Regions from separate parts of the Pueribacillus theae genome, predicted to be linked through region 2. Evidence: riboswitches for the same ligand, from Rfam matches in the RefSeq annotation. Region 2 holds a riboswitch; each other region holds the start of a gene.
What was found. A riboswitch is a leader RNA that binds a small molecule or an ion and turns the genes downstream of it on or off. The one in region 2 is predicted to bind thiamine pyrophosphate.

Region 1: linked by a shared signal. The riboswitch ahead of thiE (thiamine phosphate synthase) and the one ahead of DCC39_RS14920 (ABC transporter substrate-binding protein) in region 2 are both predicted to bind thiamine pyrophosphate.
Region 3: linked by a shared signal. The riboswitch ahead of tenA (thiaminase II) and the one ahead of DCC39_RS14920 (ABC transporter substrate-binding protein) in region 2 are both predicted to bind thiamine pyrophosphate.
Region 4: linked by a shared signal. The riboswitch ahead of thiT (energy-coupled thiamine transporter ThiT) and the one ahead of DCC39_RS14920 (ABC transporter substrate-binding protein) in region 2 are both predicted to bind thiamine pyrophosphate.

Annotation. Positions count from the first base shown of each region.
Region 1 is NZ_QCZG01000001.1:8,575-10,777, forward strand. Features, by position in the region: gene DCC39_RS00065 (M14 family metallopeptidase) at 1-782, shown strand, start outside; TPP riboswitch at 832-935, shown strand; gene thiE (thiamine phosphate synthase) at 1,009-1,635, shown strand; gene thiS (sulfur carrier protein ThiS) at 1,635-1,838, shown strand; gene DCC39_RS00080 (thiazole synthase) at 1,844-2,203, shown strand, end outside.
Region 2 is NZ_QCZG01000037.1:31,524-33,726, forward strand. Features, by position in the region: gene DCC39_RS14920 (ABC transporter substrate-binding protein) at 1-746, opposite strand, end outside; TPP riboswitch at 827-931, opposite strand; gene DCC39_RS14925 (DMT family transporter) at 1,161-2,096, shown strand.
Region 3 is NZ_QCZG01000005.1:79,881-82,083, reverse strand. Features, by position in the region: gene DCC39_RS04100 (manganese catalase family protein) at 1-474, shown strand, start outside; TPP riboswitch at 561-668, shown strand; gene tenA (thiaminase II) at 914-1,606, shown strand; gene DCC39_RS04090 (TVP38/TMEM64 family protein) at 1,696-2,203, opposite strand, start outside.
Region 4 is NZ_QCZG01000014.1:64,238-66,440, forward strand. Features, by position in the region: gene DCC39_RS08550 (2-isopropylmalate synthase) at 1-1,026, shown strand, start outside; TPP riboswitch at 1,081-1,181, shown strand; gene thiT (energy-coupled thiamine transporter ThiT) at 1,253-1,834, shown strand; gene DCC39_RS08560 (long-chain-fatty-acid--CoA ligase) at 1,976-2,203, shown strand, end outside.

The DNA.
Region 1 (2,203 bases), on a different contig from region 2:
CAGTGATGCAAAAGCAAATTCCTGAAATGATTGTTGGAACTGGGCCGAAAAAAGTTCACGTAAACGGTTCTTTTCATGCAAATGAGTGGATAACGACGTCTATTTTGATGACTTTTTTGAACGATTATTTATTGGCATTGACGAATCAGACATGCATTCGCAATGTGCCTTCACTTTCGTTGTATGAAAAAACTTTTCTATCGATCGTGCCGATGGTGAACCCGGATGGCGTAAATCTTGTTTTATATGGCCCTCCCGATGAGGAACCTTACAAAAGCAATGTTTTGAAATTAAATAATGGAAGCAAGGAGTTCTCAGGGTGGAAGGCAAATATCAGGGGGATAGATTTAAATAACCAATTTCCAGCAAGGTGGAGTATTGAGAAAGAAAGAAAACCGAAGGAACCGGGTCCAAGAGATTATCCCGGACAAAAGCCGTTAAGTGAACCTGAATCAATTGCAATCGCTAACTTGACGAAAAGGCGCAACTTTGATCGTGTTTTGGCATTCCATTCTCAAGGAAAAGAAATTTATTGGGGATTTGAAGGATTTGAACCACCAATCGCTGAAACAATCGTTTCAGAATTCGCGAGAGCAAGTGGATATAAACCTGTACGTTATCTTGACAGTTACGCAGGATATAAGGATTGGTTTATCCAAGAATGGAAGAGGTCAGGGTTTACAATTGAGGTCGGGATGGGTGTGAATCCCTTGCCATTGTTACAATTTGATGAAATATACTATGATAATTTAGGCATTTTACTTGCTAGCCTGTATATGTAAAGATTGTTTTTTCAGAAGTTATTTGACATAATAAGGTTAATTTCATATTTTCAAAGACTAGGGGTGCGGAGAGCTGAGAAAAAGGAGGTCATCCTTTTACCCTCATAACCTGATCTGGATGGTGCCAGCGGAGGGAAGTCGAGATGTTTATAACTCGTTGTTTATCACCATAATCCGCTCTCCATGATTATGGTTTTTATTTTTATGGATGAATGGAGGTATAAATTTGAAAAGATTCAGATTATATGTCATTACCGGAGAAGAATTCCATCCATCACGGACGCTTAAAGAAGTGATGCGTGAAGCAATGGAAGGGGGAGCCGACTTCATTCAACTAAGAGATAAAAAAAGTACAAAAAAACAAGTATTGGAAAAAGCTAAAATGCTGCGGGAGCTAACGAATGAATTTGATGTTCCTTTCATTGTAAATGATCATATTGATGTTGCATTAGCTGTTGGTGCTGACGGTATTCATCTAGGACAAGACGATCTGCCGTTAGTGGAAGCCCGTAAACTTGTAGGAGATAAAATCATAGGAATCTCTACGCATTCGATTGAGCAAGCACGGGAAGCAGAAAGAAACGGTGCCGATTATATCGGGGTTGGTCCCATTTTTCCAACGAAAAGTAAAGAAGATGTCGTTGAACCTGTTACAGTAAGTTACTTAAGGGAAGTAGCAAACGAAATTAAAATCCCATTTGTCCCTATTGGCGGCATCAAACTGCATAATGTTGATGAGGTGCTGAATGCCGGTGGCAAAAGTGTATGCGTCATTAGTGAAGTAGTCGGAAGCAGCGATGTAAAAGGTACGTGTGAAGCGTTTATACGAAAAATTAAGGAGTGTGAAACATAATGGCGGTGCTAAGAATTAATGGGGAAGAAGAGCATTTCGATCATGTGAAAACTCTTTTAGATGTCGTAGCGCACTATAAGCTTGAAAATAATCTTGTCGTTGCTGAAGTTGATGGAAAGGTGATTGATCGAGAAAGATGGAGCGAGACGGGCATTGAAGATGGAATGTCAATTGAACTAGTACATTTTGTTGGAGGAGGGTAAACGAGTTGAATGATTCATTCAAAATTGCTGGCGAGGAATTATCATCAAGGCTCTTTTTAGGGACTGGGCGTTTTGCAAATCCGTATATTCAAAATGAAGCTATTGCTGCCTCGGGTACAGAAGTTTTAACATTTGCGATCCGAAGAGTCAATCTTGAGCATCCTGAGGAAGATGCAATATTACAGCATTTGGAAGGGAAAACTTTTCGATACTTGCCTAACACGTCAGGGGCAAGCAACGCAGAAGAAGCCATTAGAATTGCAAGGCTTGTTCGTGCCACAGGATTAAGCAATTGGATTAAAGTTGAAATCTGTGCAAACGAGAGAACGCTTTTGCCTGATCCTGTAGAAACGTTAAAAGCGACG
Region 2 (2,203 bases):
TCAATTGCCAACTCATCATTTGATTCTGTTTTTGTGTAGTCAAAGTATATCCTTTTTGCTTCTTCTTCGTTTTCATAAATAAAGTCGATGGCTTTTCGGATGATTTTTACAAATTTTTTAAGTGTTTCTTTTTTACTATTTAAAATTTCTGAAGAAGTAATAAAAATAAGCTGGCAAAAGTCCGGTATCCCCCAATCCTTTAATGCAAAATAATCAACATTAAGGCCTTTTAATTTTGCTTCAGTAACTTCAAAATTTTTAAAAATAAGCGTAGCTGCGTCCGCCAAATCTTTTTCTAACGCTTCTGTATGGTAAAAGCCGTTGTTAACAGGGATAAAATCTTCAATGCTGCAAGAGCCTCCGTCAGATTCTACCATTGTCTTTACGATGGCAAGCCCGCCGAGGCCCGGCGCGCCAGGATATTGAATTCGTTTGCCAATGAGATCCTTTGGCCGGTTAATTTCTTTTCCTTTTATATACATGACACCACCATTTGTATGTAGAAATCTTGCAAATCCAACTACATCTTCACCGGCTGCACGATCCTCTACGAGATGAAGAGGCTCTGTAATCGCGATATCCATTTTACCTGCCTTCATCTCATCGATCGCATCAAAATGCTCTTCAGGCTCTACCATTTCAATCTTTAGCCCTGCGTCTTGAAACCAACCTTTTTCCAATCCGATCATCATCGGAAGATGGTCGGGATTTATAAACCATTCCAGTCCCACTGTCAATTTTTCCATTAAGTATTCCCCCTCGAAAAATAATAAAACGGATTCGCTCGTAGAGAGGAATCCGTTGTTGTAGACGAAATAAATTCGTAGAAACAATGCCTTCACTTCCCTACGCTGGTATTGGCCAGGTCAGGTTCAAAGGGTTAAAGGATTCCAATCCTTCTCTCAGCTTACTAGCACCCCTAGTGTAAATGTTTGTTATATCATCATACCCCAGAAACGATAGAACGACAAATAAAACTGGGAGAAATGTAAATTACAATGAGCCCAACTTCCCACTTCTAATTTCAAAAGAGGATGCATCAGCGTTTTTCTTAATAGAGGTACTTCAACATGTAGTTTAAGTTTTCTTTAGTAACATGTATGATTGGAATAGATGGATACAACTACACCCTTCAAGGGGCTTTTGGAGATCGATAAGCTATGAACAGAACGAACCAACTTCGTTTAAAAGGAATAGCAATGGCGGTAAGTGCAGCAGCCTTGTGGGGAATTCAGGGGAATGTTGTGGATTATTTATTCCGAACAACTGACATGACGCTTGACTGGATTATCATCACCAGGCTCTTTTTTTCTGGGGTAATCCTATTGTTATTTTTGTATATGACGAAACAGCGGAAGTCGATCTTTACGATTTGGAGAAATAAGAGGGACTCTTTCACACTTCTTGCTTTTGCGGTATTTGGATTATTAGGTTTACAGTATTCTTTTTTTGCCGCGATCAAACATAGCAATGCAGCAACGGCAGCAATTTTACAATATTTAGCCCCGTCGCTTCTTCTTATTTTTGCATGTTTCAAAGCAAAAAGATATCCTGTTAAAAAAGAATTGCTTGCGCTCGTTCTAACTTTTATTGGACTATTTTTATTAGTGACAAATGGGGATATAACCAAGCTTTCCATTTCAGGTATGGCTCTTTTTTGGGGTGTTGTTTCAGCTTTTGCTCTTTGTTATTATACATTGCAGCCGATGAAACTTATTCAAAGGTATAGCTCCACTGTGATTACAATGTGGTCAATGCTTATTGGAAGCGTTGCTTTAAGTTTAAAAACAAATCCTTTGAAAACGGGGGTTTCTTTTTCTATTTCTGAATGGGTGCTTGTCATCCTTGTTGTCGTGATGACGTTTGTTTCGTTTTACTTATATTTGGCGAGTTTGAGCTTCATTACATCTGCCGAGGCGGGCTTGTTGACGGTTATCGAACCATTGACGGCAGTTTTTGTTTCCGTATTAATTATGGGAATTATGATCGGAAATGTGTCATTAATGGGCGGACTCCTTATATTGGCTGTTGTCATGATGATGGGAAAAAGTTCGGCAGAGAACGACAAGCAGGCGTTCAAACAAAAAACCGGATAAATTTATTGGAACGAAAGGCTCAAAGTAAACTTAAGAATTGAAGAAAAAGGAATAAAAAGAAAAATTTGTTTTTAATTTGAATGTGTGCTATAGTATTAGACATACAC
Region 3 (2,203 bases), on a different contig from region 2:
GATGGAGAACTTGCCGCTGCCCTTCGCTATTTAAACCAGCGCTACACGCTTCCTGATAAAGTTATTGGGCTTTTGACAGATATTGGTACAGAGGAATTTGCCCACCTTGAGATGATTGCCACAATGGTTTATAAATTAACGAAAGATGCAACACCCGAACAATTGAAAGAAGCAGGTCTTGGTGACCATTTCGCCGACCATGGCAAAGACCTATTCTACCATAACGCTGCTGGAGTACCGTGGACAGCGGCATATATTCAAGCAAAAGGTGACCCAATCACAGATTTATATGAAGATATTGCCGCAGAAGAAAAAGCCCGTGCAACCTACCAATGGCTTATTGACATGTCAGATGATCCGGATCTTAATGACGGTTTAGCTTTTCTGCGTGAGCGCGAAATCGTCCATTCCCAACGTTTTCGCGAAGCTGTTGAAATTTTAAAAGAAGAACAAGGAAAAAAGAAATTCTTTTAATGTCTAACGAATTCGCTGACATTTTTTCCAAAGAACAATTTGACAATTAGCCACAGTATGATAAACTGATAGAAAATTAAATCATTTGTTTCCGCTAGGGGTGCCTTTTTAAAAGGCTGAGATTAAAGTGGACTTTAAGACCCTTAGAACCTGAACTGGTTAAAACCAGCGGAGGAAAGTGGACGTTCGATTTGTACTGTTTGCCAATAAGTGCGTGTTCAAAAAGGAGGACAACGAGAGGCAAGAAGGTCGAGGAAGCGTAGCTCTGAGCACCGCAGCGTATGTTTGTAGGATACGTGAGGAGCGGAAGAGCAAGCTGACGAAGAGATTCGCAGCCTATCGTTCCCGGACTTTTTGAACAACCTTTAACGGTACAAGAATGGTGTGATCAGTCATCTATTCCTCCTTTTCAGGTGAAACAAAAAAGGAGGATTTTTATATGCGTTTTACAGAGGAACTGCGACAAGCGACAAAGGATAGTTGGGAGCAAAGTTTGAATCACCCGTTCGTCTTAGGGATTGTGAACGGTGACTTGCCGTTGGAAACGTTTAAATATTATATTCTCCAAGACATTTACTACTTGAAGCATTTTGGAAAGGTCCATGCCATGGCTGCCGCACAAGCAGATGACTTCCAAGTTTCCGCCATGCTGGCTGAAAAAGCGAAGCTTACCGCCCAAGCGGAACTAACCGTCCATCAGGAACATGCGAATCTGTTAAACATTACTGACGAAGAGATGAAGAATTTTAAACCCGCCCCTACCGCTTATGCTTACACATCACATCTGTACCGTGCGGCTCTCTCCGGCAGTTTGGCACAAACGGTCGCTGCGATGCTTCCATGCTATTGGTTATATGCTGATATTGGCAAAAAGAACATGAACGCGAAACCGAACGAACAAATTTACCAAAATTGGCTCCATACTTATGCAAGCGACTGGTTCCAAACATCGACCGAAGAGCAAATCGATCTGATGGACCAACTTGCACAGGATGCAAGCGGAAAAGAAAAGGAAAAGATCAAAGAACAGTTTGTCATCGCCAAAGAATATGAACTTGCATTTTGGGAAATGGCTTACACGAAAGAAACTTGGCTATCAAAAAAACAAAGCAAGCAATCCACTCTAAAATAACAAAATCATAACCCCTTTATGCGTCGATTGCATAAAGGGGTTACTTCGTTAATTGGCTTTGATCGATCTAACCGTCCTTTAGTTTGCCGCTATTCTATTTCTTTTTTGTTCTTCTGAATTGTTTTCTGTTTCAACTTCATTTCCAAATACTTTCCGCCCAGCCATAAAATAAATGTAAGAGCAGAAACAAGGATAAGCTGAACGGGATCTTTAAGCAAATCAAAAAAATCGTGGCCAATAAAAGAAACGATAAAGATCATCACCATTTTCCCTAAAAAAGCTGCAAGCATAAAACTGATCGCATTCATTTGGGAAAGCCCCACAACAACAGTAACTAACGATGAGGGGGTAAAAGGAAAACAAAAAATCAAAAACACGACACCAAAGCCTCTTCGCTCAAACCAATGCATTGTTTGCTGGACTTTTTTCAATTTCGAAATGAATCGAAGAATTCGATGCCTCGCAAACCTTCGAATAACAAAAAAAACGAGAACAGTTCCAATGCTTGTACCTACCCAAGAATAAAGAAAACCAAGCCAAAGGCCGTAAACGAAAGCATTGCCTGCAACAAAAATAAATAACGGCAAAAATGGCATG
Region 4 (2,203 bases), on a different contig from region 2:
ACAACAGGCTATATTACGCCATGGGAATATGCCGAGCGATTTAAAATCATCCAAGAGCGTGTAAAGGGAGTTGAAAATGTGATTTTAAGCTGCCACTGCCATGATGATCTTGGTATGGCCACAATCAACTCTTTGGCAGCCATTGAAGCCGGCGTGACGCAAGTTGAAGGCTGCATTAACGGCATCGGAGAACGTGCTGGGAACGTCGCATTGGAAGAAATCGCATTAGCCCTTGAAACCCGGTACGATTATTTCCAAAAAAGAACCTCAATGAATTTAAAAGAAATCGCAAAAACTAGTAAATTGGTTAGCCGTGTAACCGGCATGCCGATCCCTGCAAATAAAGCAGTTATTGGTGCGAATGCGTTCGCCCATGCTTCAGGCATCCACCAGGACGGCGTACTTAAAGATAAAACGACATATGAAATCATGAAGCCGGAAACGATCGGATTAGAAGAAACACCGCTCATTCTTGGCAAGCTTTCCGGTCGCCATGCGTTAAAAGAAAAATTAATTGAGCTTGGCTATCAAGTGAATGAAGACGAATTGAGAGCTATCTTTAAGAAATATAAAGATTTGGCCGATCGCAAAAAGGAAATTTTGGATGATGACATTATCGCGTTAGTGGATGATCAGACGAAAAACGAAGTCGAATATTACAAACTTAGAAATATGGCGATTTCATATGACACGTTAAATGAACCAACAGCAACGGTTGAACTTTTGACTCATGATGAAAATGTTTACGAAGAAAAAGCGACCGGTAATGGTTCTGTGAATGCCATCTTTAATGCGATTGATCGAATCGTTAATGAAGAGATCGAACTATTGGATTATAAAATTGTGTCAGTAACTCAAGGACAAGACGCACAGGGGGAAGTCTTTGTCGAAATTAAAACGGGCGATACAATCAGCCGTGGACGCAGCATTAGTGTTGACGTGCTTGAAGCAAGCGCGAAGGCTTATCTCGCTGCTGTGAATCGCATGAAAAACATGCAAACGGACAAAGAAAAGGTAAAGCTGTAATCAAAGTTGATTGAGGAAACAAGTAATTTATACTATAATAATAGATAACTAAAAACGTATCACAAGGGGAGCCATTGGGCTGAGATTGAACAATTTGTTCTGACCCTTTGAACCTGTTAGTTAGTACTAGCGTAGGGATGTGATGAGCTTTGAAGAAACATGAGATTTGTCCGGTTTCTTTGGCTTCCTATGGGATTCGTTTACTAACACATAGGAGGCTTTTTTTATGGGGAAAATGAAGTTGCAAGTTTTGATTGAAGCGGCGATTTTGGCGGCTGCAGCGATGGTGTTGGATTTTTTGCCCTCGATAAAGATTGCTCCAGGCATTTCTGTATCATTCGCCATGGTGCCTGTGTTTATTGTTTCCTTTCGATGGGGATGGCGTGCCGGTGTTTTCTCCGGTTTTTTATGGGGGTTTCTGCAAGTTATTTTGGGGGATGCTTCGATTCTTCATCCAGTCCAAGCGTTGGTTGAGTATTTTATGGCGTTCGCTGCTGTAGGCGTTGCAGGGTTTTTTGTAGGAAACATCCAGAAACAGATTTCAAGGCAACAAAAGAAGCAAGCATTGTTTACAGTCATTCTCGCGATTTTTTCAGCGAGTGTAGCACGCTATTTCTTTCATTTTATTGCTGGGTATTATTTCTGGGGTTCTTATGCACCAGAAGGAATGTCGCCCGTATGGTACTCTTTTATCATTAACGGATCAACCATGGTGCTTACATTTATTTTATGCGCCATTATAATGAGCGGTCTATTTATCGCTTCACCTCGGTTGATTCAAAATAAAGAAGTGCTTACAACTGAATAAGATTGTTTCAATCCCTTGCTGATCATGATCTGGCAAGGGATTTTATGTATGAAGGGAGAAAACAAGTGTTGCATTTATTAAATTAATGGTAATATAGTAATATATTCAAACTATTTAAATGTTTTGAAAGGTGTTGGTAAAATGGTAGCAACAGAGAAACGATGGCTAAAGCATTATCCTGAAAACATTTCTAAAGAAATCGATATTCCAATCCAGCAAATGTTGAAAGATACGGCTGCAAAGTTTCCGGACAACGAAGCGATCTCGTTTTTTACACGAAAAATGACATACCGTGAAGTATTGCAATTATCTATAGCATTTGCTTCGGCACTTCAGGCAAACGGCTTGAAAAAGGGGGATCGAGTCGCA